DNA from 2 places in the Virgibacillus salarius genome. Region 2 is predicted to be linked to the other one. Evidence: a T-box and tRNA genes for the amino acid it is inferred to sense, from the RefSeq annotation. Region 2 holds a T-box; the other holds one or more tRNA genes.
What was found. The T-box of region 2 lies ahead of ileS (isoleucine--tRNA ligase). A T-box ahead of a tRNA ligase gene usually reads a tRNA of that ligase, here a tRNA-Ile.
Positions count from the first base shown of each region.

Region 1: it encodes a tRNA-Ile, which carries the amino acid that the T-box ahead of ileS (isoleucine--tRNA ligase) is inferred to sense. The anticodon was not compared.

Region 1 is NZ_BAAACY010000156.1:1,292-4,708, forward strand. Features, by position in the region: gene ABDZ84_RS19090 (Na/Pi cotransporter family protein) at 1-932, shown strand, start outside; tRNA gene ABDZ84_RS19095 (tRNA-Asn) at 1,507-1,581, shown strand; tRNA gene ABDZ84_RS19100 (tRNA-Met) at 1,586-1,662, shown strand; tRNA gene ABDZ84_RS19105 (tRNA-His) at 1,689-1,764, shown strand; tRNA gene ABDZ84_RS19110 (tRNA-Ile) at 1,786-1,862, shown strand; tRNA gene ABDZ84_RS19115 (tRNA-Ser) at 1,874-1,966, shown strand; tRNA gene ABDZ84_RS19120 (tRNA-Phe) at 1,988-2,063, shown strand; gene ABDZ84_RS19125 (superoxide dismutase) at 2,240-2,851, shown strand; gene ABDZ84_RS19130 (MFS transporter) at 3,048-3,417, shown strand, end outside.
Region 2 is NZ_BAAACY010000148.1:70,588-74,004, reverse strand. Features, by position in the region: gene ileS (isoleucine--tRNA ligase) at 1-2,185, opposite strand, end outside; T-box leader at 2,226-2,444, opposite strand; gene ABDZ84_RS18470 (DivIVA domain-containing protein) at 2,512-3,015, opposite strand; gene ABDZ84_RS18465 (YlmH family RNA-binding protein) at 3,115-3,417, opposite strand, start outside.

The DNA of each region.
Region 1 (3,417 bases), on a different contig from region 2:
CATCTCTAGGTGCAACTGTTGCTGCAAAACGAGCAGCGTATACTCATGTAATCTTTAATTTAGTTGGAGCTACCATCTTTTTACTCCTACTTGGAGTTTTTACGCAAATTGTTACGTTTTTACAAGGACAGTTTAACTTGAACCCGGAGATGACAATTGCGTTTGCTCATGGGACCTTTAATATTACAAATACGATCATTCAATTTCCATTTATAGGCGCTTTAGCTTGGTTAGTTACTAGGATTATTCCAGGTGAAGATACAATTGTAGAGTATAAACCACAACACTTAGATCCGATATTTATTCAGCAATCATCGACCTTGGCATTAGATCAGGCGAAAGCAGAAGTGATTCGCATGGGTGAATATGCTTATAAAGGCTTAGAAGAAACAAATAAATATTTAAATACACAACTTTCTAAGCATTCCGAAATGGCTATGCAAATAGAAGGGGCTTTAAATAATCTGGACCGAAAAATAACAGATTATCTTGTAGAACTATCGGCAGAATCACTTACGGAAATAGAAAGTGCGAAACATTCCGCACTCCTTGACTCCGTTCGAGATATCGAAAGAATAGGCGATCATTTTGAAAATATTGTCGAATTAATTGATTATAAAATGTCTAATAAAGTTCAATTAACCAATCATGCTCAGGAAGATCTAAATGAAATGTTTGAATTAACAACGTCAACAGTAAAACAAGCCGTTGAATCTCTCCAAAGTATGGACAGAGAAGAGGCACTAGCTGTGATTCAAAAAGAAGATAAAATTGATAAAATGGAAAGGAATTTCCGAAAGAAACATATCATTCGTATGAATGAAGGTAAATGTACTGGATCAGCTGGAATTGTTTTTGTTGATATCATTAGCAATTTAGAGCGAATTGGAGACCATGCGGTTAACATTGCTGAAGAAGTATTAGGTGAATAATAATAACGTATGTTTAGTTTAACAACTGTCGGAAATGCTTTCTGACAGTTGTTTTTTATACTAAGTAGAAGTTAGCTATCTCAAATTCAAATGAACTGCAAGAGCTACGTCATTGTCGTTTGCGGAAAAGAAAATCTGTGTGAACAAGCATTATTCAACCGGAACTTGAAGAAAGCCGTTCACTTATCCATGGTGAGTTAAGTGAAGGGGAGTTATTTCGTGAAGTTCTGTTAGGAAAATTCTGTAGAAAAACGGGTGACTTCCGGCCCCTGTAGTATGGTTTTCAAGAGGTGACTCAGCGTTACGTCTGCTCACACAAACACAGGAGTTACTTTACAAGTTATAAGGTAGTATTTACTAATTAATAAAGGAATTAAAATTAAAATTTTCTAACTTTAAATTTTGTATTGAAAAACCTTTGATAAGATGCTATAGTAAATATTGTCGTTTTAACAGCGATACATACATAAGAAATTGCGATTATGATTTTTTGAAAAAAATATTGACAGATGTTGTTGAACATGGTAAATTATATCTTGTTGCTATAATTCGTTGAAAGTAGTCACGATAACATTCCACAGTAGCTCAGTGGTAGAGCTATCGGCTGTTAACCGATCGGTCGTAGGTTCGAATCCTACCTGTGGAGCCAATTTGGCGGTGTAGCTCAGCTGGCGAGAGCGTACGGTTCATACCCGTGAGGTCGGGGGTTCGATCCCCTCCGCCGCCACCATAATATAACAATTAATCTGAAGCATGGCGGTCGTGGCGAAGTGGTTAACGCACCGGATTGTGGCTCCGGCATTCGTGGGTTCGATCCCCACCGGTCGCCCCATAAACAATTTTAAAATGAGAAGGACCCTTAGCTCAGTTGGTCAGAGCTATCGGCTCATAACCGATCGGTCGCAGGTTCGAGTCCTGCAGGGTCCACCATAAAATTATTTGGAGGTATACCCAAGTCTGGCTGAAGGGAGCGGTCTTGAAAACCGCCAGGGGTGTAACAGCCCGCGGGGGTTCGAATCCCTCTACCTCCTCCATACATATTTAGAGTAGATTTAGGCTCGGTAGCTCAGTCGGTAGAGCAAGGGACTGAAAATCCCTGTGTCGGCGGTTCGATTCCGTCCCGAGCCACCATTCAAACAAGCGGTGGCTTGTTTTTTTATTTTCTCAAGAAAATAACGCTTTTTATAATTTGGTAAAAAAATGCATGCATATAATTTGCATCAGTATAGTAGCTTTGATAATCTTGCTTTAAAAGGGTGAATATTCGATCCTTTTTAATAAAATAATTTTATTAGGAGGAAGTTATAATGGCAAAATTTGAATTACCTGAACTACCTTATGCTTACGATGCACTAGAACCTACTATTGATAAAGAAACCATGAACATTCACCATACAAAGCATCATAATACGTATGTAACGAAACTAAACGGTGCTTTAGAAGGACATGCTGATCTTCAGAATAAATCTGTTGAAGAGCTAATAAGTAATCTAGATGCTGTTCCGGAAAGCGCGCGGACTGCCGTACGTAATAATGGTGGCGGCCATGCAAACCATAGTCTGTTCTGGAAAGTATTATCACCTAATGGTGGTGGCGAACCAACTGGTGAGCTTGCTGATAAAATTAATGAAAAGTTTGGCAGCTTTGATAAATTCAAAGAAGAATTTGCTAATGCTGCAGCAGGACGCTTCGGATCAGGTTGGGCATGGTTAGTTTTAAATAATGAAGAATTAGAAATAATGAGTACACCTAATCAAGACTCGCCGATAATGGAAGGGAAAAAACCTTTATTAGGTCTTGATGTTTGGGAGCACGCTTACTATCTTAAATATCAAAATAAACGCCCAGATTACATTTCAGCTTTCTGGAATGTTATTAATTGGGATCAAGTAACGAAAAACTATAATGAAGCGAAATAACAAAAATAATTGAATAGAAAAGGCATGTGGGGGGATTCGATTCCTTCATATGCCTTTTTTTATCTATAATTGTCAAGAAATGATGAATGTAAGCTTAATGAATAGATTGTTATATCCTTATCTTTAATTAAGGCTTCTTTGCATATCTGTTACTCATTTGTTCAAACTATTAATGACTTGAAAAGGAGTATGGAATATGCGAAAAAGCCTATCACTTTATCAGGGGAAATTAGACATTGATAAGGATTTATTGTTTTTACTTGTTATTGGTGGACTATATTCTTTAGGGATATTTTTATCCAATACATTTGTAAATATATACTTGTGGAAGCAATCAGGGGATTATATAACCATTGCTGTATATAATTTAGCCATTTATATTTTTCAACCATTGACGTTTATTGTGGCTGGAAAATTAGCTAAGAAAGTGGATCGAGTTATTGTATTACGTTTAGGGGTAATTTTTTTATCTCTCTTTTTTTTGAGTGTATTAATTATTGCTGAAAAAGCATCGTACTATAATTTTATGCTAGGTAGTCTTCTTGGTATTGGTTATGGTTTCTATT
Region 2 (3,417 bases):
TATATAAAATATCTTTAGCAAAATCCAAATAGAAGGAGCTCAAATCAACTGCACAGAAATTATGAATTTGATGGAATATTGGTGAAAACTCATAGCTTTCATAGCTTCCACGCACATCGTTTATTAATCGTTGAAGACGATAGAGCATATATTTGTCGACATCTTCCAATTCTGTATCAGCAACTCGATCTGTTTTCGGATCAAAATCAGCAAGATTAGCAAGCATAAAACGGAATGTGTTACGGATTTTACGATACGCTTCAGAAACCTGTTTTAAGATATCATTTGAAATACGAACATCAGCTTGATAATCTACTGAAGATACCCATAAACGAAGAATATCCGACCCTAGCTGCTTCTGTACTTTCCCAGGTTGAATTACATTGCCCAGCGATTTACTCATCTTTCTACCGTCACCATCAAGTGCAAACCCATGGCTAATAACAGTTTTATAAGGAGCTTTTCCAGTAACAGCTACTGATGTGGATAAGGATGAATTAAACCACCCTCGGTATTGGTCGCTACCTTCTAAATAAATATCTGCTGGACGATAATGATCTTCTCTGCCAAGTAATACCGCTTCATGTGAAGATCCAGAATCAAACCATACATCCATAATATCCGTTTCTTTGGTAAACATATTGTTTGGGCTGTGCTCCGAGGTAAAGCCTTTAGGTAGTAAATCATTTGCTTTCCACTCGAACCAAATATTAGATCCATGCTCCTTAAATAAATCAGACACATGACTAATTGTTTCATCTGTAATGATTGGTGTTTTATCCTCTGCATAAAATACTGGGATTGGCACACCCCATGTTCGCTGACGTGAAATACACCAATCTTCCCTATCTCGCACCATATTATATAATCTTGTTTCTCCCCATTGTGGATACCAATTGATAGCTTTGATTTCATCTAATATCGTATGACGAAAGTCCTTAATCGAAGCAAACCACTGTGACGTTGCACGGAATATCGTTGGTTTCTTCGTACGCCAATCATGTGGATAGGAATGCGTTATAAATGCGAGCTTTAACAATGCACCGGCTTCGTCTAATTTTTCTGTAATTACTTTATTTGCTTTATCATAAAACAGACCTTCAAAGCCAGGAGCTTCATCGGTAAATACACCTTTTTCATCTACTGGGCAAAGTGCATCCATACCGTAACTTCTAGCTACGTAAAAGTCATCTTCACCATGTCCAGGTGCTGTATGAACACAACCTGTACCAGCTTCTGTTGTTACATGTTCTCCAAGCATTACTAATGATTCACGATCATAGAAAGGGTGTTTAGCGACAACCTTATCCGCTTCTTCTCCTTTAAAGGTTTGAATTACTTCTGGATTGTTCCATTCTAACGCCTCTGTCACTGCTTCTAAAAGAGCGTGAGCAATGACAAACTTATCATCATTTACTGCAACTACAGCATATTCTAATTCAGGGTGGATACTTATTCCAAGATTAGCTGGGATCGTCCAAGGTGTTGTCGTCCAGATAATAAATTTGACGTCAGATTCCAATAAGCCTCTACCATCCGTTACTTCAAATGAAACGTAGATGGAAGGAGATCGTTTATCATGGTATTCAATTTCGGCTTCGGCCAAAGCGGATTCTGAAGAAGGAGACCAATACACTGGCTTTAATCCTTTATATATATAGCCTTTCTTCGCCATTTCTCCAAATACTTTTATTTGCGCGGCCTCATAATCCTTTGTCAACGTAATATATGGATTGTCCCAATCGGCACGTACACCTAGCTTTTTAAATTGCTCCCGCTGGTTATCTACTTGTCCAAGTGCGTATTCAGCACAAAGTTTTCGAAATTCAGCAATACTTAATTCTTTACGTTTCACTTTCTTATTTTTTGTCAGTGCTGTTTCAATTGGTAAACCATGTGTATCCCATCCTGGAACATATGGTACATGATATCCTGTCATCGATTTATAACGAGTAATAAAATCCTTTAAAATTTTATTTAATGCGTGACCAATATGCAAATCTCCGTTTGCATATGGAGGGCCATCATGAAGAATAAATAATGGTTTCCCCTTTGTTCTTTCTAAGCTCTTTTTATATAGGTCCTTTTCCTCCCATTCTGACTGGCGAATAGGCTCTTTATTTGGTAAGTTTCCACGCATCGGAAATGCAGTTTTTGGCATTAATAATGTTTCTTTATAGTCCATTTATGCTCCTCCTTCTAAATTAAAAAATCCCCTCTATCCCAAAAGGGACGAGAAGACTCGCGGTACCACCCTTATAAATTTGACTAACTGTCAAATTCACTCGAAATTCGTAACGTGAATGATCCCGTTCATTACTAATTCATTTCATAATGAAAGCTCAAGAGTGATTTTCTAAAAGTATTACTGTGTTGGGCTCCCACCATACCCCAACTCGCTATTCAGTAACTCACCTTTATACTAGCTCTATCCTTGCTTAATTTATTCAACTAATGATTCATAGACCTCTGTGTAAGAATTATATGTAAAATAGCGACTAGCGTCAAGGCTTATGATTCATTCTCTGCTAATTCTAGGTCTTCACCTATTTCCGCATCAAATAACTGTTCCCAATCATCAGTACCTATCATGTCCAACTGAGCTTCAACCAACATTTTTAAACGTGTACGAAAGACTTTGGCCTGTTTTTTTAACTCTTCTACATCCATTGAAATACGACGAGACTTGCTTAGAGCTTCGTTAATAATGCGGTCAGCATTTTTTTCTGCCTCTTTAATTATTAATTTGGATTCTTTTGTAGCATTGCCTTTTAGCTCTTCGGCAGTTTCCTGCGCAATAAGAATTGATTTATTTAGGGTTTCTTCGATATTCGTAAAGTGACCAAGCTTCTCATTTAAGTGATCTACTTGCTCCTTTAAATCCTTTTTCTCACGTATAACCATTTCATAATCTTTAATTACCTGATCAAGAAATTCGTTTACCTCATCTTCATCATATCCGCGAAAACTTCTAGTGAATTCTTTATTATGAATATCCAATGGTGATAATGGCACAACAGCCACCTCCTATTAAAGTTGTTTCACAAAACGTACTATCCCCATCTTACACTTTTATTCGACAAAAGGTAGCTAATTCCTGCATATTTAACAAAATTATTTCAAGATTGCAGTAGTTACCTTAATTTTATCTTTTTTTGTTTTCCCCCTAATTTGTACCACTTTACTCCTTCCCTTACCTCTTAGTGATAATAGATCACCTTCCTGTAAGAGAAACTTTACATCTTCGATGACTTTAAAATTCACCTTGACATGTGACTTATTAATGTAAGATACCGCATCTTTTCTTGAAATCCGGTAGATTTCTTTAACAAGTGTATCAAGTCGTAAGGAGGAGACGGTGCAATCTGATTCCTCCCAGTTCATTTGTTTCCGTTTAAATTCTGATAACGGCATTTC